DNA from 4 places in the Pseudomonas baltica genome. Region 4 is predicted to be linked to each of the others. Evidence: predicted binding sites of a transcription regulator. Region 4 holds the regulator's gene; each other region holds the start of a gene.

Region 1 (5,683 bases), 1.7 Mb from region 4:
GACCTGATCGTGATCGTCTTCGCGCCGATGCCCGAGCCCCACGCCAATCTCATCGACCGCTATCTGGTGGCCGCCGAGCACGCTGGCATTCACCCGCTGCTGCTGCTGAACAAGGCCGACCTGATCGACGAGCAGAACGCGCCAGCGCTCAACGCATTATTGGCGGTGTATCGACAGTTGGGTTATCCGTTGCTGGAAGTGTCGGCGCACCACGGCGACGGTATGCAGCAACTGCAAGCCCGCCTGGATGGGCACATCAGCGTGTTCGTCGGGCAATCGGGGGTGGGCAAGTCGTCGCTGGTCAACAGCCTGCTGCCGGAAGTGCAGACCCGCGTCGGGCCGCTGTCGGAACTGTCCGGTCAGGGCACCCATACCACGACCACGGCGCGGTTGTTTCACTTCCCCGGCGGCGGCGAGCTGATCGACTCACCGGGTATTCGCGAATTCGGCCTGGGCCATGTCAGCCGTGCCGATGTCGAGGCAGGGTTCATCGAGTTCGCCGACCTGCTCGGTACCTGCCGCTTCCGCGACTGCAAGCACGATCGTGAACCCGGCTGTGCGCTGCTCATGGCCTTGGACGATGGTCGTGTGCAGCAACAGCGAATGAACAGTTATCGCTCGATCATCGCCAGTTTGCCGCAGGATTCTTACTGATCGGGATCGGTGCTGGCCGGACCGACCCTTCGCGGCCAGAGCCCGCTCCCAGACTGTGGAAGCGGGGTCTGCCTGCGAAGGCGCTGGCAAGATCACCCCGGTTAAGGCGAAGTGCCCTTCAGCGGCCCGTTATCGAAGATATTGACCTTCTGCCGTACCTGGTTCGGCTGCACGGGCGGGCCCGGCTCGATCGAGGCGCCTGGCTGGCCCGGAGCTGCCGGCGTTGCAGGCGCCGCATCCTTGCCGTCATCCGGCGACTGCTCGCCTTCGATGGCCTTCTCGGCCTTCTTGGTCAGCACCACGATGTCGATACGACGGTTGATCGGGCTTAGCGGGTTCTTGCGATCGAACAGCGACGACGAAGCAAAACCTACCACTCGCGCCACCTGATTGTCAGGATAGCTACCCGCTACCAGTGCGCGCCGTGCGGCGTTGGCACGGTTGGCCGACAACTCCCAGTTACCCATGCCGTTGACGTTGTTGTAAGCGGTGGCATCGGTATGACCGCTGATGCTGATCTTGTTCGGCACCGCCTTGATGGTGTCGGCCATGGCCAGCAGGATGTCTTCGAAATATGGCTTGAGGCGCGCACTGCCAAGGTCGAACATCGGCCGGTTGTCGGCGTCGTTGATCTGGATGCGCAACCCTTCCTGGGTGATCTCGAACAGGATCTGGTCCTTGAACTTGGCCAGTTGCGGGTTCTCGTCGACCTTGGTCTGCAACTCCTGCAGCAACAGTTCGAGGCGCTGCTTCTCGACCGCTTCGTCGTTCTTGCTGATGTTGTCCTGGGTGTCGTTTTTCTGGGTTTCGGGCTTGGCCGGCGACACTTCCTGCTCCGGATTGAGCGTCGCGTCCGGAGCCAGCTGCGGCGAACCGCCGAGGTCGATCACATAGGGCGAGCCGCTCTCGGTAAAGCCGATCGGGTCCTTGAAATAACCGGCAATGGCGATCTTCTGTTCCGGCGTGGCGTTGGACAACAGCCACAGCACCAGGAAGAACGCCATCATTGCCGTGGCGAAGTCGGCGAAGGCGATTTTCCAGGCGCCCCCGTGGTGTCCGCCACCGAAGCGCTTGACGCGCTTGATGATTATGGGCTGGTTATTTTCCATGGATCAGCGACCGCGGACCGCTTGCTCCAGCTCGGCAAAGCTGGGGCGGTGGGCTGGATACAGGACTTTACGACCGAATTCCACGGCCAGCGACGGCGGCATCCCGGAGGCCGAAGCCACCAGAGAAGCCTTGATCGATTCGTAAACGTTGACCTCTTCCTTGGCATCATGGGCCAGGCACTGGGCCAGCGGGCCGAAGAAACCATAAGCCGCCAGAATACCGAGGAAAGTACCGACCAGTGCCGCCCCCACGTGGCCACCGATCGCAGCTTTGTCACCGTCACCCAGCGAGGCCATGGTCACCACGATACCCAGTACCGCCGCGACGATACCGAAGCCCGGCAAGCCATCGGAAATGCCTGTCACGGCATGGGAAGGGTGTTCGAGCTCTTCCTTCATGCTGAGGATTTCCATGTCGAACAGACCTTCGAGCTCGTGGGGTGCCATGTTGCCGGACGACATGATGCGCAGGTAATCGCAGATGAACGCCGTCATGCGCTCATCTTTGAGGATGGTCGGGTACTTGGCGAAAATCGGGCTGGCCGAAGCGTCTTCGATGTCCGCTTCGATGGCCATCATGCCTTCACGACGACTCTTGTTCAGAATCTCGTAGATCAGGCTGAGGATTTCCAGGTAAAAGGCATGGGTGAACCGTGAGCCGAACATCTTCAGGGCTTTCTTGAAGACGTGCATGGTCATGTAGCCCGGGTTGGACTGCAGGAATGCGCCCAGCGCCGCGCCGCCGATGATCAGGACCTCGAAGGGCTGGATCAACGCTGCGATCTGACCGTGGGACAGCACGTAACCGCCTAGCACACTAGCGATTACGACGATGATGCCGATAATTTTAGCCATAGGTTAGCAAACACTTACGAAGTCGTGGACGGGGCTGGGCATAAGCAATTTAGTTCAGATGCCCTACTTATCGGCAGAGGTGCGTCAGACTATAGTTAGTCGACATGAAAAACCAGTTTGCCCCCTCCCGCTTGCCAGTGAAGTGCCCATGCCACCGCAGACACCCCGTACGCTACAAGCCTGGATCAAGCTGCTCAACAGCATTCGCCTGCCCGTAGCGCGCCTCGCCCACGAGCGGGTCAGCAGTGCGATCAACGACAGCAACCGCTCCCTGCGCGAGATCTCCGAGCGCATGCAGGATAGCCCGGCGCTGGTCCTGAGCGTGATCCGCGAGGCCAACATGGCGGTCAGCAACGAGCTGGTGGAGCCCGCCGAGAGCCTGGAAATCGCCATCAATCGCCTGGGCCTCAAGCGCACCGGCGAGCTGCTGCGGTCATTGCCGGCCGTTGAAGCGGACGACCTTCCGGTGGCGCTGCGCCAGTTGCAAATGATCAGTCTGCACGCCAGCCAGCAGGCCAATGGCCTGTTCGCCGCACGGCTGGCGCGCCTGTGGCAAGAGATCCACTGGGGCAGCCTGCTGTTTCTCTCGCCGCTGTGGCCATTGGCAATCAGCCATCCCAAGCTGCTGGAGGAGTGGGAATTGCGGGTTATCCACAAGCGCGAACCGGTCGCCAAGGTCGAGCTCGAGCTGTTCGGCATCCGCCTGCTGGAGCTTTGCCAGGCCATGGCCGAACTGTGGCGCCTGCCGCTGTGGATCATTCAGGGCTATCGCCTGTTGCAGAACGAACGGCGGCAACTGGTGCGGGTCATGCACATCGCGCGGCATCGCGAGCTGGGGCTGCAGCAACAGCAGGAGCTCGACAGCGATCCGGAACTGCGGCGCTGGCTCAATCAGCCCGGCCAATACGGTGTTGCTGGCCAACGGCCTGGCGCTGTCGGCGCAGCAAGCCTGGGACAGCCCCCACAACACGCGCTGGCAGTACCTGACCTGCCTGTACCTGCAAATGCCCTTGGGCGATCTGCAGCAACAGGTGCACCAGCAAGCGGTGCTCAGTGCGCAAAATCATGCCGGCCCCGGGATCTGGCACCCGGCCACCGCGCTGCTCTGGCCGTGGGATCAACGCCGGGAGCATAAAGGCATGGTCGCCGCAGCGGCGCCCAGTGCCCATGACCTCAAGCGCTGGAGCAAATTCTGTACCGAGCTGCTGGCGGAACCGAGCCGCTTCAACAACGCCATGGAACTGACCAACTGGGCGCGAGATGCCCTGGTGGCGAGCGGCATGAGCCGCATCATGATGCTGATGACCGACAAGGGCATGACCCAGTTGCGCGTACACCAGATCGCCGGTCTGCCGGAGCCGTCGGCGCAACTGACCCTCAACATCGACCACAGCACGCTGCTGCAACACCTGACACGCCAGGCCGGGCAGATCCGTATCACCCTGGAGAACCACGACCAGTACTGGTCCAAGCTGCCCGCCAGCCTGCGCACCTTGTTCCGCGGCGACAACCTGCTGGCTCGGTCGCTGGTGAGCAATGGCCGCGTGGTCATGATCCTGCTGGCCGATCAGGGCGGCGGGCCGTTTTCCGAGATCACCGTGCAAGCCTTCGGTAAAACCGCGCAATGTATCGAGCGCGCCCTGACCACCTTTAGCAACCGCAGCCGATGATGCTTGCGTTACAATTGCGGCTTTCCTTCGACGTGGTGATTTCGCATGTCTGATTTTTCCGGCTTGCCTCTGGTCATCGAGCCCTCCGAGCTGCAGGCGCGCCTGGACGCGCCAGGCCTGATCCTGGTCGACCTGTCCAGCGCCGCACGCTACCAGGCCGGTCACATCGCGGGCGCCCATTTCGTCGACCCCAAGCGCACTCAGCTGGGGCAAGCGCCGGCGCCCGGCCTGCTGCCCACTCAGGCGTCGCTCGAAGCGCTGTTCGGCGAGCTCGGCCACAATGCCGACGCCACCTACGTGGTCTACGACGACGAGGGCGGTGGCTGGGCCGGCCGATTCATCTGGCTGCTCGATGTCATCGGCCACAAGCACTATCACTATCTCAACGGTGGCATGCTGGCCTGGGAAGCAGAGCAGTTGCCATTGTCCAGCATGACCCCGACCGCCGTCGGCGGCCCCGTTGCACTGACCTTCGACGATACCCCCACGGCGACTCGTGAATACCTGCAAAGCCGCCTGGGCACGGACGACCTGGCCATCTGGGATGCCCGCGGCCCGCTGGAGTACTCCGGCGCCAAGGTCCTTGCGGCCAAGGCCGGGCACATTCCCGGCGCCATCAATTATGAATGGACCGCCGGCATGGACAAGGAGCGTTCGCTGCGCATTCGCCAGGATATCGCTACCGTGCTCACCAGCCTGGGCATCACTGCCGACAAAGAAATCATCACCCACTGCCAGACCCACCACCGCTCGGGCTTTACCTATCTGGTCGCCAAGCACCTGGGTTACCCGCGCGTCAAAGGCTATGCCGGATCATGGGGCGAATGGGGCAACCACCCCGACACCCCGGTTGAAGTTTAAGGAATATCCATGAAATCTCGCTTGTTCATCATCAGCCAGTACTTGCTGCCCCATCATCTGCTGTCGCGCCTGGCGGGTTGCGTCGCCGAATGCCGTGCCCCCTGGTTCAAGAATGCCTTCACCCAGTGGTTCGCCAAGCGCTATCAGGTCAACATGTCCGAAGCGCTGGTCGAGGACGTGACTGCCTATGAAAACTTCAACGCCTTCTTCACCCGCGCGCTGAAGCCCGACGCGCGCCCGCTGGACCCGACACCCGAGGCCATCCTCTGCCCCGCCGACGGCGCCATCAGTCAACTGGGCCCCATCGAACACGGGCGCATCTTCCAGGCCAAGGGCCACAGCTTCAGCGTGCTCGAACTACTGGGCGGCGATCAGGCCAATGCCGCGCCGTTCATGGGCGGGGAATTCGCCACCGTTTATCTGTCGCCCAAGGATTACCACCGCGTGCACATGCCGCTGGCCGGGACCCTGCGCGAAATGGTCTATGTGCCAGGGCGGATCTTCTCGGTCAACCAGACCACGGCCGAAAACGTC
Region 2 (5,683 bases), 2.9 Mb from region 4:
CAGGGCGATCAGTTCACGGTTGGCCTGCACCTGGCCGTCACGTAGCCGATCCAGCACGTCCTCGACCACATGGGCGAAGCTGACGATGGAGTCCAGTGCGAACAGGCCGGCCGAGCCTTTGATGGTGTGCGCTGCGCGAAAGATGCTGGCCAGTTGGTCGGCATCCTCGGGCGTGTGTTCGAGTTGCAGCAGGGATTGCTCCATGTCCTGCAACAGTTCGCGCGCTTCGGCGATAAATGTCTGCAGGGCCTGTTCGAGGTCGATATTCACGGCGGCTGTCCTGTCAAAGGGCGTGTCGGGCCCGGTTTCCTTGGTCCTGGGAGGTCTTAATGCGCCGAGCTGAAGTGTGCGGTGAGCTGACACAGGCTCAGTACCTGCTCCACCGCAGGGCTCTGCGCCACCAGCTGCAGGCTGGCACCGGCGGCGTGCAGTTCGCGGTGCGCGAGCAGCAACAGTTGCAGGCCGGCGCCGTCCATTTCCGCCACGTCGGTCAGGTCCAGCTGCCAGCTTTGCGCGTCGGTGAGCCAGGGCAGCCACAGGGCCGCCAGCTCGGCGGCGCTGTAGATGGTCATCTCGCCGCGCACGGCCATGTGGGTGACGCCTTCCAGGCTGTTGGCGGTGATCATGGCAGGATCAACTTGGCGACCGCTGCCATCATCTGCGCCGGCTGGAAAGGCTTGACCACCCATGCCCGAGCGCCGGCGGCCTGGCCTTCCTGTTTGCGGCTTTCCTGGGATTCGGTGGTGAGCATGATGATTGGCGTGAACTTGTACGCGGCGAGCTTTTTCACCTCCTTGACGAAGGTGATGCCGTCCATGTTCGGCATGTTCACGTCGCTGATCATCAGGTGCACTTTCTGCCCCGTGAGTTTGCTCAGTGCATCCTTGCCGTCGCAGGCTTCGAGCACGTCGTAACCCGCGCCCTTGAGCGCGATCCCGACGACCTGGCGAATGCTCGCCGAGTCATCGACCACCAATACGGTCTTGGCCATTAGTCCTCTCCTTAGAAGAATGTGATTGCGTGTTCGTCGGCGGCCTTGGCGGCGCTGCCGTGATGATTCTGGCGTTGTTCGCGCATGGCGTAGCCGCGCTCCATGTCGGCCATCCACGCGCGGATGTCCAACACCAATGGCTGGCCGCGCTGCTCGGCCTGTTGCAGTTCGTCGTGCAGGTGGTTCATGCGTTCGCGCACCTGGGCGAGGATCTGGCTGACGCGATCCTGGAACTGCAGCGCGACCAGCACCTGGCTGATTTCCTCGCCGATGCCGGCACTTTCGTTGAGCAGGCCGTCGGCCGAGTCGCGCAACTGGCCGGTAATGGTGCCAAACCGTGCGAGCACGCTTTCGATGGTGTTCTGCGAGGCGCTGACGCTGTCGTGGCTGCGCTCGCTGCTCTGGCCGGCGACCTCTACGAGGCGGGTGATGGCGCCGTTGATGATGTCGACCTTGGCGGACATCTTCTGCCCGGTCTCGCTGGACTGGCTGGACAGGGTGCGCACGGCATCGGCCACTACCGCGAATCCGCGCCCGGCTTCTCCGGCTCGGGCAGCCTCGATGGCGGCATTGAGCGCCAGCAGGTTGGTCTGCGCGGCGATCGCCGCCACATCGGCCGCCATGGCCCGCAACTCGCCGGTGTAGGCGGTGAGGTTGCTGACCTCGCCGAGCATCTCGTCGCGGCTCTGTTGGGCGATACGCAGCGACTCGACCACTTGATACAGCTCGCTTTCGCTGGCGCTGAGCCCGCCCGCGCTATCGGCGCCATTGCCGGCGGCAGCCTGGGAGGCCTGCACGGTGTGATCCAGGCGCCCGGAAATATCCACGAAGCGGGCGGTCAGGTCGTTGATCGCGTGCTCGGTCTGGTCCCGCGAGGTATCGATTTGCCGCATCCAGATGGGCAAGGCTTGCTGAAACAGGCTTTCGGCCACCGGCCGCGCCGCGTTTTCGTGCAGTTGGGCGTGGGCGTCGCTCAGTGCTTGCAATCGGGCTTGGCCTTGGTGCTCGGCATTGCGTACCTGCCACAGCGAATAAACACTGGCGGCCAAGGTCGGCACGAGCGTGCAGCCTGCCACCAGCCACCAGGAAAAAGCGCCGCCGGCCTGGGTCGACAGTACTGCACCCGCCAGGACCCCTGCGGCGATACCGGGGAGGATGACAGCAGCGGGATTGGCTTTGCGGATGGGAGTCATAAGGGCGTCCATAACCAGGTAACAAGTGCAAGCTAAGCTTGAGAGTTACTGGGTTATCCCCTATTAGAGTAAAAACTTGACGCCAAAAGCCTGCCGTTTGTCGCTTTTTATCCAGTGGTTTATACAGGGGTTGTACAAGCAGCGAGGTGAACTGGCTCGCGTAAATCAGCTAAAAAGTGGTGTAACGTCAGGTTTCCAAACGCGTTTTGATGATCGGTCAACAGGCCAATCAGCTGATGATTTCGCCGTGTTGCTGCGTGCTTTGTACAGCTTCTTGGCCGTCTTGCGCAGAGCACCCTGCGAACGACCGCGGAACGAAATACTTCTGATAATACTGTTGATCCATACAGTAGTTGGCATTACCCTGTGGGCTGGACCTTGATACCCTTCCTTGCTGGCAAACGCTTATGACCGACACTGACCTCCTGAACGACGAACCTGACTGCGGCCCCTTTCCCACTGCCCTGGAGATGCTGGAGCAGCAGTGCGCATTGCTGGCCACCGAACTCGACGATACCAATGCCGAGTTGCGCGCCTGCCGTCAGCGGATCGCGGTGTTGGTGGTCCAGCATGGCAACGATGCCAACGAAATCGCACGCCAGCGTACCGAGTTGGTGAGGCTGGGCTGGGAGCTGTCCACGGCGAGGGTGGACGCAAGTCGGGAGGCTGCCGGGGAGGGCGCGTACGACGGCCATTGCCACGGCGCGCGGGAATGATACAGGTAGCCTGCAAGGCAAATCGCGGGCAATAAAAAAACCCGCCGAAGCGGGTTTTCCCAAGACCATTCCAACTCCTGTCGGCAGCCTCATGGCCATGGTCGATCGTCCTTGATCCAGCAGCGCTGCCTGCGTTGCTGTTGATGGGCTCAGGTTACTGCGTGGACGCAGCGAGCACTAGAGCCGATCATCCCTGCGGTGTGTAAGCCTTTGGCTACAGCGAGTGTCGGATCCGTAAAATGAACCGTTAAAGCGACCCTTGGCGCAACTCGCGCACCAACGACTCACCGCTGATCTCTGTCACCGACTTGGCCCCGGTCAGCACCATCGCCACGCGCATTTCCTTTTCGATCAAGTCCAGCAAGTTGCTTACCCCCGCGCCGCCCGCCGCTGCCAGCGCGTAGATGAACGGGCGCCCGAGCAACACGCTGTCCGCGCCCAGGGCGATCATGCGCACGATGTCCAGGCCGTTGCGTACTCCCGAGTCGGCCAGAATCGCCAGTTGGCCCTTCACTGCATCGGCAATCGCCGGCAGGGCGCGGGCGCTCGAGAGCACGCCGTCGAGCTGGCGGCCGCCATGGTTGGAGACGACGATGCCGTCGGCGCCGAAGGTCACGGCATCGCGGGCGTCTTCGGGGTCGAGGATGCCCTTGATGATCATCGGGCCGTCCCAGAACTCGCGGATCCATTCCAGATCCTTCCACGAAATCGACGGATCGAAATTGCTGCCCAGCCAGCCGATGTAATCCGCCAGGCCCGTGGGATTGCCGCGGTATCTGGAGATGTTGCCCAGGTCGTGAGGGCGGCCATTGACGCCCACATCCCAGGCCCAGGCCGGGTGAGTAACCGCTTGCCACATGCGTCGCAGCGGTGCGTTGGGGCCGCTCATGCCGGAGTGGGCATCTCGATAGCGGGCGCCTGGCACGGGCATGTCGACGGTGAACACCAGGGTGGTGACGCCCGCAGCTTTGGCGCGCTCCAGGGCGTTTTTCATGAAGCCGCGGTCCTTGAGCACATACAGCTGGAACCACATGGGCCGGGAGAGGGTAGGCGCGACTTCTTCGATGGGGCACACCGACACCGTCGACAAGGTGAAGGGAATGCCTTTGGCGTCGGCTGCCTTGGCGGCTTGCACTTCGCCGCGGCGGGCGAACATGCCGCACAGGCCGATGGGCGCGAGGGCTACCGGCATGGCCAAGGTCTGGCCGAACAGTTGGGTCTGCAGGCTCAGCTCGGACATATTGCGCAGCACCCGCTGGCGCAGCGCGATGTCGGCCAGGTCGGCGACATTGCGACGCAAGGTGTGCTCGACGTAGGCGCCGCCGTCCAGGTAGTGAAACAAAAACGGCGGCAGCTTGCGTTGCGCGGCGGCGCGGTAATCGGTGGAGGCGGAGATGATCATGGGGCGGCGTTCTCTGTTGTTGTATAGGGAGAGCGGCGGCGGTCGATTGGTATTACCAATTTACAAGTTCTACGAACCAGATTAAAAGGATGGGGCGAAGGCTGTCAATTTTCGGAGAAAGGCATGGGGTTCGGACAGGTACAACAGCGGCGATTGTCGGATGACATCGTCACCAGGCTGGAGAGCATGATTGTCGAGGGCACCCTCAAGGCCGGCGAGCGCTTGCCCGCCGAGCGGGCATTGGCAGAGCAAATGGGCGTGTCGCGTCCATCGTTGCGTGAGGCTCTGCAAAAGCTGGCGGCCAAGGGCTTGCTGGTCAGCCGTCAGGGCGGTGGCAACTACGTGGCCGATTCACTGGGCTCGACTTTCAGCGATCCGCTGTTGCACTTGCTGGAGAACAACCCCAGCGTGCAGCGTGACCTGCTGGAGTTTCGCCACACCCTCGAAGGTTCCTGTGCCTTCTACGCCGCTCAGCGCGCCACCAGCCTCGATCATCAGCGCCTGCGCGATGCCTTCGAAACCTTGCAGCACTGCTATACCAGCGAGGGCAGGCCGGACCGTGCACAGGAAGCCCTGGCCGACGCCAACTTCCACCTGGCCATCGCCGAGGCCAGCCACAACGCCGTGCTGCTGCACACCATCCGGGGCCTGTTCGACCTGCTCAAGCGCAACGTAATGACCAATATCGGCGGCATGTACGCGCTGCGCGACGAAACCCGCGACATGCTGATGGCGCAGCACAGCGAGCTGTTCAACGCCATTATCGAAGGCCGTGCAGAAGACGCGCGGGATATCTCCAATCGGCATATCCATTACGTCCAGGAAGTGCTGGCCGAAGGTGTGCAGGAGGCCCAGCGGGTGGCCCGGGCACAGCGGCGGCAGGGGATTTGAGTGCCTAGGCGCGCCGCCGCATCCATTCATCCACCACATCCCCCATGGTCTTGGGCGTGCCATCGACTATCCACGCCATGAACTCCCGATCGAACTTGAACGACGCCCCACATTGTTCGACCATGAACCGTCGCACATTCTGGGTATTCCTGTAGCCGGAAGTCACCGGGGTATCGCGGGTGATAACGGCGCTGTGCCAATCGAACTGCATGCCGTGCGCTTCCTTGACCAAAACGTGTGTGCCGCGATCTTACCTTAACCGCCCCCAGTGCCGCCTTAGACACCTGAACACATAAGCTCAGACACATACGCTCATGGACAACGCTGCCCGACTGATTCATGATTTCAGCCGTTTACGAGCCTGGAACACGTCACGGAGCATTTGTCAGTGGAACACTCACGCAACACCGCAGCCGATACGGTTTACATCGTACGCATCGACGGTACCCGTTTCGGGCCTTACAGCACCGAGGTCGAGCCCAACAAGGCG
Region 3 (5,683 bases), 2.7 Mb from region 4:
TCATGATGTTCCCTGCATCGCTGGCGAACATGCCGGGGATATTGGCGACGGGCACGTCATGCCCGCCGATCACCATCCGCCGCTGAGTGCTCCGTATCAGGTCGGTTACCGTTTTCTGGCGCTGGCGCTCGATGGCCACACCGTCCGAGAGCAGGCTGCTGACCTCGTCGGCAAATAGCCCATCCCAAATCTCGAAATCCTGGGGGTAGCTGAACAGGTTCGCGAGTATTTCGCGGGTGCCTGCCAGCTCAAACCGCCAAAGGTCCCGATCCTCGATATGATTGATCAGGGCAGGGCGCGGCTGACCGGGGAAGAAGAAGTCCCAGGCCAGGCCAGCGCCGGATCGGTTCATGTCGAACAGCGCGTGCAGGCGGCCGTCGCGGTGTTGCTGGTACGATTCGTGCGATGGCCCCGCGCTCGGTACGTCTTGCAGGGCGGCCTGTGCTGTCTTGTGGTGGTCGAGCACCAGCACTGACTCGGCAACATCTGCCATGGCGGTCAGTATTTCGAGGTTGAACGAAAAGTCGACGATGATCACGCGCTTGCCGGTGGCGTCCGGCGCAGGCGCGCCGTGCTTGGCCGCGTGGAAGTCGATGTCGGCACCTAGGGCTTTGCGCACGACCCAGGCGGCGCCGAAGCCGTCGGCGCAGTTGCCATGATAAATGCAAAGGTAGTGCGGTTGATCTTCTGGCATGAGGTTCCTTGTCCGGCAGGTGGCCGGCGGGCTCCAGTGTAAGGGGTAGACGGTTATACCGGCGATGCAATACCTTCAGCTGACGCAGCTTATAGGGGATCGAACTGCGATGTTCGTGTTGCTGGGTATTACCCTCTGGGCCATTGCTCTATTTATGCTGGTAATTCACTTCGAAGCCTCGGCCGCCGCGTTGTTCCTGTTCGGCCTCGCGATGATGTGGCCCGCCATCTTCTACGGCAAGCAGGGCGATAAGCGCTTCGCTGGCTGGTACCCGTCCCTGAAGATTCTGTTGAGCAGTTGGCACTGATGGCTGCTGAGTTTCGTGCCAACCATCAAGTTGTCCGAAGCGCCAGTCAGGCTTGAAGGTCCGCCATACGACGCCCCTGGTCAGCTCCAGTCTCGGTCGGCAGGCGTGACCACTCGCAGACGCTGCAATCAAGCGTGATAAGGTGACCCCATCTGAATATCTTCGGGGACCGCCGAATGCCTTACGAGTTAGATGGCCGCCTGGTAATCGGCGTGGCCTCGAGTGCCGTATTCAACCTGCTGGAATCCGACGCGATTTTCAAAAGTGAAGGCGAGGAGAAGTACCGAAAGTTCCAGGAGACGAACCTCGACAACCCTCTGCCCAAAGGCATCGCATACCCCTTCATCAAGCGTTTGCTGTCGCTCAATGACCTCTCGCCTGACCCGGCCGATCCGCTGGTGGAAGTCGTGCTGCTGTCCAAGAATGACCCCGATACCGGGCTGCGAGTCATGAAGACCATCGAGCATTATGGCCTGCCCATGACTCGGGCTATTTTCATGCAGGGCCAGTCACCTTATGAATACATCCCGGCGCTCAACATTGCGTTGTTCTTGTCGGGCGACAAGGCCGATGTCGAGGCTGCGATCAAGGCCGGGCATCCCGCCGGGCAAATGCTCGACTCCAAGTTCGATGATGACGAAGACGACCAGACGTTGCGGATTGCCTTCGACTTCGACGGTGTATTGGCAGGGGACGAGTCGGAGGCGGTCATGCAGACCGCTGGCCTCACTGAATTCCATGCTCACGAAGTCAAGAACGTCATGCAGCCCCATCACCCAGGGCCGCTGAAAGAGTTCATGGTGCGGATTGCCAAAATTCAGTCTGTGGAAGAGGCGCATAAAAAGCATAATCCCGGCTACAAGAACCGGATCCGCGTCTCTATCGTCACCGCACGCAACGCGCCCTCCCATGAGCGTGCCATGAACACGCTCAAGAGCTGGGGCGTGATGGCCAACGATGCGTTCTTTCTGGGGGGGATCGAGAAGGGCAGGGTACTGGGTGTTCTTAAACCGCACATTTTCTTCGATGACCAATCAGGGCATCTCAAGTCCGCCAGTGCGGTTGCGCCATCGGTGCATGTGCCGTTCGGGATCACCAATCAGGCTGCACTCGGGCCGTTTGTTGCTGAAGCGCCCGAGCGCATCGAGGACGCCCTCTAACGGGTCAAGATGCCTGCATTGGCAACGGCGCGCTCACTTCTGATCATCGTCGCCTTTGCCAGACAGGCTTTTGCCCGTGAACAACACCATCAGTACCCCGGCGACCAGCACGATCCCGGCGATCAACGTATAGAGCTGCCGATCCGCCATAAGCGAGACGTTGCTGATGCGGGCACCATCGGCCGTTGCTAGGGTGGTGTCCATCATGAACGCCGCGATCATGGCGATCACGCCGACGACGGTAAGAATCAAACCAAGGCCGCGCATGGCATCTGTTCCTCAAAAGTGAGGCGCGATTCTACTACTCTCGCCATCCGCTTTGATGGCTCAGCTATGTTTACCCGCCGCAACGCTAGGCTCGACCAAGCTCAAATGCCAGCCGTTGTCGTCATGCTGATAGATCGCAACAAGGCTGCCACTTTCTTTGTGCAGCGTGCCATTTTTGCCCGGAACATTCACCGAAAAATCGGCGATGGAATAACCGCCTGCGCCCGTGACGTGGACCTCTTTGATAGTGATCTGGTGACCCTGCGCGCCAGACTTGAAGCGGTCGACATAATAGTCATGCAAGGCCTTTTGCCCCCGAACCAGCGGGCCGGATGGCGACACAAGCACGCCATCACTCGCATAGAGAGAAGCCATGGCGTCCGGGTTTTTGGCTGCATAGTTGGAATCATAACTGTGGCCAAGGCTCACCGCAGCGTTCATCAGTTCCGTTTGGTCAGCATCTGCAGCATAAGCCGAGGACGATGCGGCGAGGGCAGTAAACAATGCGGCAGAAACACAGGTCGGGATTTTCATCGGTCAAACTCCATTTATTATGTGAGTCGATATTTGCCTGCTGAACTGCTTTGCATAGCAGGTTGCTATGTTGTGAGGTGAGGTCAATCTAGCAGTGACCTTTGCTCGATTGGATGTAGATTGTTTTATACAGTTGAAGTGAATGGTCCCCGTTGCTAGCGGTCCCGGATAGCAGTCTGCACTACCGGGACGCGCTCCCCAGGCTCAATCCAAAAGCAGCACCACTCCTCCATCCCGCCTCAGGTTTACCCCCAGCCAGCCGATACCACCTCCAGACGTCCCCAATAATCAGAAAAACCATCGCGCTCCCAGCGATAAAGTCAGTACCACCTTCTTGCCGCCACCATTTCGCACAAGCCTCAAGCCTTCGGACGGTTTTCCATGAAAAGAACCTTGCGTTTCAGCCACAAGATCCTCATTGCCGCTGCCCTGATCGTCGCCGTAGCCTTCGCCCTGTTCACCAGCTACAACGACTACCTGCAGCGCAACGCCATCCGCAAGGACCTGGAAAACTATCTGCATGAAATGGGCGGCACCACGGCCAACAACATCAGCAACTGGTTCGATGGGCGCATTTTGCTGGTCCAGAACCTCGCGCAGAACATCGGCCTCAACCCCGAGCCTGGCAACGTGGTCCAGTTACTGGAACAAAAGGCCCTGACCTCGAGCTTTCTGTACACCTATCTGGGCACCACCGAGGGCACCTTTACCATGCGGCCCGACGAGGCGATGCCGGCCGGGTATGACGCGCGCACACGCCCCTGGTATCAGGCGGCCAAGGGCACCGCGCCAGCGCTGACCGAGCCCTACGTGGACGCGGCCTCGGGCAAGCTGATCATTACCGTGGTCTCGGCCGCCAACAAGGGCAGCCAGGCCCTGGGCGTGGTGGGTGGCGACTTGTCGTTGGAACGCGTGGTGCAGATCATCAACTCGCTGGACTTCGGCGGCATGGGCTATGCGTTTCTGGTCAGCGCCGACGGCAAGGTGCTGGTGCACCCGGACGGCAAACTGGTGATGAAGACCCTCGCCGATCTTTACCCTAAAAACACGCCACGCATCGGCACTGATCTGAGCGAGGTCGAAGTGGATGGCAAGACGCGTCTGGTGACCTTCGCCCAGATCAAGGGCCTGCCATCCGTGGACTGGTACGTGGGCATTTCGGTGGACAAGGACAAAGCCTATTCGATGCTCAGCGAGTTCCGCACCTCGGCGATCATCGCGACCGTCGTGGCGGTGATTTTCATCATCGCGCTACTGGGGATGCTGATTCGCGTACTCATCCAGCCCTTGAACACCATGACCCGGGCCATGGAAAACATCGCCGACGGTGAGGGCGACCTGACGCGCCGGCTGACGATCCACAGCCAGGACGAGTTCGGCGTGCTCGGCACCGCGTTCAACCGCTTCGTAGAGCGCGTGCATGGCTCGATTCGCGAAGTCGCGTCGGCCACCGAGCACGTCAACGAGGCGGCGTTGCGCGTTGTCAGCGCTTCCAACTCGTCGATGGTCAACTCCGATGAGCAGGCCAACCGCACCAACAGCGTCGCGGCCGCGATCAACGAGCTGGGTGCGGCCGCCCAGGAAATCGCCCATAACGCCGCGCTCGCTTCGCAACAGGCCAGCTCCGCGCGCGAGTTGGCGCAAGAAGGCCAGCAAGTCGTCGATCAGAGTATCCAGGCGATGACGCGCTTGTCCGATCTGATCAGCACCTCAAGCGGCCATATCGAGACGCTCAATAGTAAAACCGTGAACATCGGCCAGATTCTCGAGGTGATCACCAGTATTTCTCAGCAGACCAACCTGCTGGCCCTGAACGCCGCGATCGAGGCCGCGCGGGCAGGTGAGGCCGGTCGTGGTTTCGCCGTGGTCGCCGACGAGGTGCGCAACCTTGCACACCGCACCCAGGAATCGGCGCAGCAGGTGCAGGGCATGATCGAAGAGCTGCAAGTCGGCGCCCGGGCATCGGTGAGCACCATGGGCGAAAGCCAGCGACACAGTCAGGACAGCGTCGGTATCGCCAACCAGGCGGGCGAGCGGCTGAGCAGCGTGACCCTGCGCATTGGCGAAATCGATGGCATGAACCAATCGGTCGCCACCGCGACCGAGGAACAGACGGCAGTGGTGGATGCGATCAATATGGATATCAGCGAGATCAACATGCTGAATCAGGAGGGGATGGAAAACCTGCAATCGACGCTGCGCGCCTGCGCGGATCTGGAACAGCAGGCCACGCGGTTGAAACAGTTGGTGGGGAGTTTCAAGATCTGACGGCGACATGCAACCAAAGATGCCGCGATCAACGCGGCATCTTTCATTCAAGCCTTAGCGATAGCGCTCGAGCCAATGCGCATACGGCGCCGGCAACGTCCAGGAAGCCTTGTCCACCCCCAGCTCCTTGGCGGCAAAATACGGCCAGTGTGGATCCGCCAGATGCGCCCGGCCAACCGACACCAGGTCCAGATGCCCAGCCTCGATGGCTTCGTGGGCCAGCTGCGGCGTACCGAAGCCCCACGCCGAAGTCACCGGCAGAGCCGCCTCGCGACGCACGCGCTCGGCAATCGGCCCCATGAACGCAGGTCCCCAGGGGATGTTGGTCTCGGGAATGGTGAAGCCCACGCTGACGCTCAACAAGTCCAGGCCACCGGCCTTGAAGCGGCGAGCCAGTTCAATGGACTCGGTCAAGGTCCGCTCATCGCGGCCGTCGTACTCGAGTACGCCAAA
Region 4 (5,683 bases):
ACACCGCGGCCCGACACGTCGGATATCTCGGTCTTGGTCGAGAAGCCCGGGGCGAAGATCAGGTTGTAGCACTCGGTGTCGCTCAGGCGATCGGCGGCATCCTTGTCCATGACGCCACGCTTGACGGCAATGTTGCGCAGCACCTGCGGGTCCATGCCCTTGCCGTCGTCGGAGATCGACAAGAGGATATGGTCGCCTTCCTGTTCAGCCGAAAGCACGACCTTGCCGCCGCGCGCCTTGCCTGAAGCTTCACGCTCTTCGGGGGTTTCGACGCCGTGGTCGACAGCGTTGCGCACCAAGTGGACCAACGGGTCGGCCAGGGCCTCGACGAGGTTCTTGTCGAGGTCGGTTTCTTCGCCCACCAGCTCCAGGTTGATTTCTTTCTTGAGCTGGCGCGCCAGGTCGCGAACCAGGCGCGGGAAGCGCCCGAAGACCTTCTTGATCGGCTGCATGCGGGTCTTCATGACCGCAGTCTGCAGGTCGGCGGTGACCACATCGAGGTTGGACACGGCTTTTTGCATCGACTCGTCGGCGCTGTTGGCACCCAGGCGCACCAGACGGTTACGCACCAGTACCAGTTCGCCGACCATGTTCATGATTTCGTCCAGCCGCGCGGTGTCGACCCGTACAGTGGTTTCCGCCTCGGTGGTGGCAGGCTTTTCGCCGCTTGGCACTGGCGCACGAGCGGGCGCCGGGGCAGCGGCCTTGGCAGGTTCGGCCTTGGCGGCAGGCGCTGGCTCAGCCTTGGCCACCGGGGCAGGCGCGGGCTTGGCAGCGGCTGGCGCAGCAGCTTTCGCCGGGGCGGTGGCCACGGCGGTTTCGGTGAATTTGCCCTTGCCATGCAGCTCATCGAGCAAGGACTCGAACTCATCGTCCGAGATCAGATCCGCCGAGCCTGCCGGCGCGGCATTGGCTGCAGGCGCAGCCGGAGCCGCAGCGGCTGGCGCAACGGCGTCAGGCGCGAATGAGCCCTTACCGTGCAACTGATCGAGCAAGGCTTCGAATTCGTCGTCGGTAATTTCATCGCTGGCCGCGGCCTTGCCGGTCGCTGCGCCTGCAGCGGGGCTGGCAGGTGCTGCGGCCGGTGCCGAGAATTGGCCTTTGCCATGCAACTGGTCGAGCAGCGACTCGAACTCGTCATCGGTGATTTCGTCACCGCTGGCGGGCGTCGGCGCTGCAGCAGCAGGGGCTGGCGCAGCAGGTGCCTGGCCCTCGGCCTCAGCTTCGGCTTTGGAAGCGCTGAGGCTGTTGAGCAGGGATTCGAATTCGTCATCGGTGATATCGACAGGCTCTTCAGCCACGACTTCAACCGGGGCAGGCGCTGCGGCGACTTCGTCGGCACTGGCCGGCTCGGCCAACCGCGCCAGCGCTGCCAACAACTCGGGCGTGGCTGGCGTGACCTCGGTGCGTTCGCGCACTTCGCCGAACATGCTGTTGACGGCGTCGAGTGCCTCAAGCACCACGTCCATCAGCTCCGAGTCAACGCGACGCTCACCCTTGCGCAGGATGTCGAAGACGTTTTCGGCGATGTGGCAGCACTCCACCAGCTCATTGAGCTGGAGGAAGCCGGCGCCGCCTTTAACAGTGTGGAATCCGCGAAAAATGGCATTGAGCAAATCCGCATCATCTGGCCGGCTCTCGAGCTCTACCAGTTGTTCGGAGAGTTGCTCGAGGATCTCGCCGGCCTCTACCAGGAAATCCTGAAGGATTTCTTCATCGGCGCCGAAGCTCATGTGGGTGCTCCCTGGAATTCGTTGACCGTCATCAGTATCTGGAAACTAGAACCCCAGGCTGGACAGCAGATCGTCGACGTCATCCTGTCCGGATACAACGTCATCACGTTTATCGGCATGAATCTGCGGACCTTCACCCCTGGTGGGATGTTTTTCTTTATCTTTTTCGTCGCGCAGTTGCTGATGGTCGTGTTGGATCCCTGCAAAACGGTCAACCTGACTGGCCATGAGCACCAGTTTGAGCAGATTGCTTTCGACTTCAGTGACCATTTGCGTGACCCGCTTGATCACCTGACCGGTAAGGTCCTGGTAATCCTGGGCCAGCAAAATGTCGTTGAGGTGCGAGGAGACTTGCCGCGCATCGGTTTCGCTGCGGGTCAGAAAACCGTCCACACGCTTGACTAGCTCGCGAAATTCATCGGGCGAAGTTTCGCGGCGCTGGAAGCGCTGCCAGTCCTGGCGCAGGCTGGCGGCGTCGTCGGCCAACGAGCCCACGAGCGGCGTGCTTTGCTCCACCAGGTCCATGGTGCGGTTGGCGGCGGCATCGGTCAGACGCACGACATAGGACAGCCGTTCGGTGGCGTCGGTTATCTGCGACACCTCTTCGGCCTGTGGCATGTTTGGATCGATCTGGAAGTCGACGATGGCGCTGTGCAGCTCACGGGTGAGCTTGCCAATCTCCTGATACAGGCCGCGGTCACGGGTTTGGTTCAACTCGTGAATCAATTGCACCGCTTCGCCGAACTTGCCTTGTTCCAGGCGTTCGACCAACTCCTGGGCATTCTTTTTCAGGGTCGACTCGAAGTCACCCAAACTGGATTGCTTGTCCATACTGCTGCCCCCGTGGCGTCATTCAGCTGTTGACGCGCTCGAAGATCTTCTCGATTTTTTCTTTCAGCACTTGCGCAGTGAAAGGCTTGACCACATAGCCGTTCACGCCGGCCTGGGCAGCTTCGATGATCTGTTCACGCTTCGCTTCGGCCGTCACCATCAACACTGGGAGGCTTTTGAGACGTTCATCGGCGCGGACCTGACGCAGCAGGTCGATGCCGGACATGCCGGGCATGTTCCAGTCGGTCACCAGAAAGTCGAAGCTGCCCGCTTGCAGCATCGGCAACGCTGTGAGGCCGTCGTCGGCTTCCGAGGTGTTGGTGAACCCCAGATCGCGCAGCAGGTTCTTGATGATCCGCCGCATCGTCGAAAAGTCGTCGACGATGAGGATTTTCATGTTCTTGTCCAAGTAGACCTCCAAGCAGTCTTTAACGCACCCAGCACCTGGGTGCGCGATCAATCAAAACCAGTTATTTTCACATCAAGACCGCAGTGTTGCTTCGACCCTGTGGCGTGGGCTGCCTCCTGTGGGAGCAAGGCTTGCCCGCGAAGGCGTTAGTACGGACGCCTTCGCGGGCAAGCCTTGCTCCCACAGGTGCTCGGCTCAGGCCACCGGGCCTTTTCAATACTTCATCTTGCCCGCCATTCACCCAGGCGACTGCGCAAGCGCGCCGCGCACTGGCTGTGCAGCTGGCTGACCCGCGATTCGCTGACCCCCAGCACTTCGCCGATCTCCTTGAGGTTGAGTTCCTCGTCGTAGTACAGCGACAGCACCAGTTTTTCCCGTTCCGGCAAGTTGGCGATGGCGTCGGCCAAGGCTGCCTGAAAGCGCTCGTCTTCCAGGCCGCGTGACGGTTCCGGGCTACCGCTGGCGCCCTCCTCGTGCAGGCCTTCATGCTCGCCGTCCTGCAACAGATCATCGAAGCTGAACAGGCGACTGCCCAAGGTATCGTTCAGAATCCCGTAATAATCATCCAGACTCATCTGGAGTTCGGCCGCAACCTCGTGATCTTTAGCGTCGCGACCGGTTTTTGCTTCAATTGCACGAATCGCGTCACTGACCATGCGCGTATTGCGATGCACCGAACGCGGCGCCCAGTCACCTTTGCGCACCTCGTCGAGCATGGCGCCACGGATGCGGATACCGGCATAGGTCTCGAAACTAGCGCCTTTGCTGGAGTCGTACTTGGTCGAAACTTCAAGCAGGCCGATCATCCCGGCCTGAATCAGGTCCTCGACCTGCACGCTGGCCGGCAGGCGCGCCAGCAGGTGGTAGGCGATGCGCTTGACCAGCGGCGCGTAGGTCTCGATCAGTTGATACTGCTGAGACTCGCGCGACGCCTTGTTGTACATCCGATATCCGCTTGCGCTCATGAGACAGGTCCCGCACTGGTTTGCTGAACCAAACGTTCGACGAAGAACTCCAGGTGCCCGCGTGGGTTGGCAGGCAAGGGCCAGGTGTCGACCTTTTGGGCGATCGCCTTGAAGGCCAGCGCGCATTTGGAGCGCGGGAAGGCCTCGTAGACGGCACGTTGTTTCTGCACAGCCTTGCGTACCGATTCGTCGTACGGCACGGCGCCCACATACTGCAGGGCCACGTCGAGGAAACGGTCAGTTACCTTGGTCAGCTTGGCGAACAGGTTGCGACCTTCCTGCGGGCTCTGGGCCATGTTGGCCAGGACCCGGAAGCGATTCATGCCGTAGTCGCGGTTGAGCAGCTTGATCAATGCGTAGGCATCGGTGATCGAGGTGGGCTCGTCGCACACCACCAGCAAGACTTCCTGAGCGGCGCGCACAAAGCTGACCACCGAGTCGCCGATGCCGGCTGCGGTGTCGATCACCAGCACATCGAGGTTGTCGCCGATGTCGCTGAAGGCCTGGATCAAGCCGGCATGCTGGGCAGGCGTCAGATGCACCATGCTCTGGGTCCCGGAGGCAGCCGGCACGATACGAATCCCGCCGGGCCCCTGCAGGAGCACGTCACGTAACTCGCAGCGCCCTTCGATGACGTCTGCCAGCGTGCGTTTAGGCGTCAGGCCGAGCAACACGTCGACGTTGGCCAGACCGAGGTCGGCGTCCATCAACATGACTCTGCGGCCAAGTTCCGCCAGCGCCAGTGAGAGGTTCACCGACACGTTGGTCTTGCCGACGCCACCTTTACCGCCGGTTACGGCGATCACCTGTACGGGATGCATGCTACCCATGTTCGTTCTTTACCTTGTCACTTAGACCGAGGCCACACGACTGACTGCGCTTCATCATCTGAAGATTGCCTGGCAGACCATCGATGCAGGTGGATTGCAACGTTTTCATTGTTTGTTTACCTCAACCCGCGCGCTTGCCGGGGCTGTGGTAGAGATCAGCGAACATATCGGCCATGGCCTCTTCGCTGGGCTCCTCTTGCATTTGCATGTTCACCGCGCGGGTGACCAATTGATGTTTGCGCGGCAAATGCAGGTCATCCGGGATGCGCGGGCCATCAGTCAGATAGGCCACGGGCAAGGCGTGGTGGATGGCCAGGCTCAACACCTCGCCCAGGCTGGCGCTTTCGTCCAGCTTGGTGAGGATGCAGCCCGACAGGCCACAACGCTTGTAACTGTGATAGGCCGCGGTCAGCACCTGCTTCTGGCTGGTGGTAGCCAGGACCAGGTAATTGCGCGCCTTGATACCGCGACCGGCGAGGCTCTCCAGTTGCAGGCGCAGGGCCGGGTCGCTGGCTTGCAGGCCGGCGGTGTCGATCAACACCACGCGCTTGCGCAACAGCGGCTCGAGCGCCTGCCCCAAGGATTGCCCAGGGTCGACGTGGGTCACCGAGACATTGAGAATGCGCCCCAGCGTCTTGAGTTGCTCCTGTGCACCGATACGAAAGCTGTCCATGCTCACCAGTGCAATGTTCTGCGCGCCGTACTTGAGGACGTAACGGGCGGCCAGCTTGGCGAGGGTGGTGGTCTTGCCCATGCCGGCAGGGCCGACCATGGCGATCACACCGCCCTCTTCCAGAGGCTCGACTTCAGGGGTGACGATCATCCGGGTCAGGTGCGCGAGCAGCATGCGCCAGGCCTGACGGGGTTCTTCGATATCGGCGGTGAGCGCGAGCAGGTCGCGCGACAACGGGCCGC

What was found. The regulator FliA, encoded in region 4, starts transcription of late flagellar genes. The targets are predictions, from matches to a motif close to CTAAAGTTTNNNNNNNNNNNGCCGNTAA.
Region 1: motA (flagellar motor stator protein MotA) is a predicted target of FliA. The motif match lies at 2,686-2,713, and genes of this name have one in related genera.
Region 2: REH34_RS22855 (methyl-accepting chemotaxis protein) is a predicted target of FliA. The motif match lies at 2,238-2,265, and genes of this name have one in related genera.
Region 3: REH34_RS23855 (methyl-accepting chemotaxis protein) is a predicted target of FliA. The motif match lies at 3,201-3,228, and genes of this name have one in related genera.

What each region holds. Positions count from the first base shown of each region.
Region 1 is NZ_CP134771.1:3,050,655-3,056,337, forward strand. Features, by position in the region: gene rsgA (small ribosomal subunit biogenesis GTPase RsgA) at 1-654, shown strand, start outside; gene motB (flagellar motor protein MotB) at 756-1,763, opposite strand; gene motA (flagellar motor stator protein MotA) at 1,767-2,618, opposite strand; partial or broken gene REH34_RS13630 (HDOD domain-containing protein) at 2,767-4,288, shown strand; gene REH34_RS13635 (rhodanese-like domain-containing protein) at 4,334-5,149, shown strand; gene asd (archaetidylserine decarboxylase) at 5,153-5,683, shown strand, end outside.
Region 2 is NZ_CP134771.1:5,070,687-5,076,369, forward strand. Features, by position in the region: gene REH34_RS22840 (chemotaxis protein CheA) at 1-270, opposite strand, end outside; gene REH34_RS22845 (STAS domain-containing protein) at 327-626, opposite strand; gene REH34_RS22850 (response regulator) at 623-991, opposite strand; gene REH34_RS22855 (methyl-accepting chemotaxis protein) at 1,003-2,196, opposite strand; gene REH34_RS22860 (hypothetical protein) at 2,592-2,900, shown strand; gene lldD (FMN-dependent L-lactate dehydrogenase LldD) at 3,148-4,302, opposite strand; gene REH34_RS22870 (GntR family transcriptional regulator) at 4,426-5,193, shown strand; gene REH34_RS22875 (DUF6434 domain-containing protein) at 5,198-5,404, opposite strand; gene REH34_RS22880 (hypothetical protein) at 5,582-5,683, shown strand, end outside.
Region 3 is NZ_CP134771.1:5,246,891-5,252,573, forward strand. Features, by position in the region: gene REH34_RS23830 (DHHA1 domain-containing protein) at 1-694, opposite strand, end outside; gene REH34_RS23835 (hypothetical protein) at 804-1,001, shown strand; gene REH34_RS23840 (5'-nucleotidase) at 1,178-2,161, shown strand; gene REH34_RS23845 (hypothetical protein) at 2,195-2,428, opposite strand; gene REH34_RS23850 (DUF4440 domain-containing protein) at 2,489-2,962, opposite strand; gene REH34_RS23855 (methyl-accepting chemotaxis protein) at 3,344-5,230, shown strand; gene REH34_RS23860 (NADH:flavin oxidoreductase/NADH oxidase) at 5,285-5,683, opposite strand, start outside.
Region 4 is NZ_CP134771.1:1,357,997-1,363,679, forward strand. Features, by position in the region: gene REH34_RS05880 (chemotaxis protein CheA) at 1-1,733, opposite strand, end outside; gene REH34_RS05885 (protein phosphatase CheZ) at 1,779-2,564, opposite strand; gene REH34_RS05890 (chemotaxis response regulator CheY) at 2,587-2,961, opposite strand; gene fliA (RNA polymerase sigma factor FliA) at 3,195-3,938, opposite strand; gene fleN (flagellar synthesis regulator FleN) at 3,935-4,768, opposite strand; gene flhF (flagellar biosynthesis protein FlhF) at 4,890-5,683, opposite strand, start outside.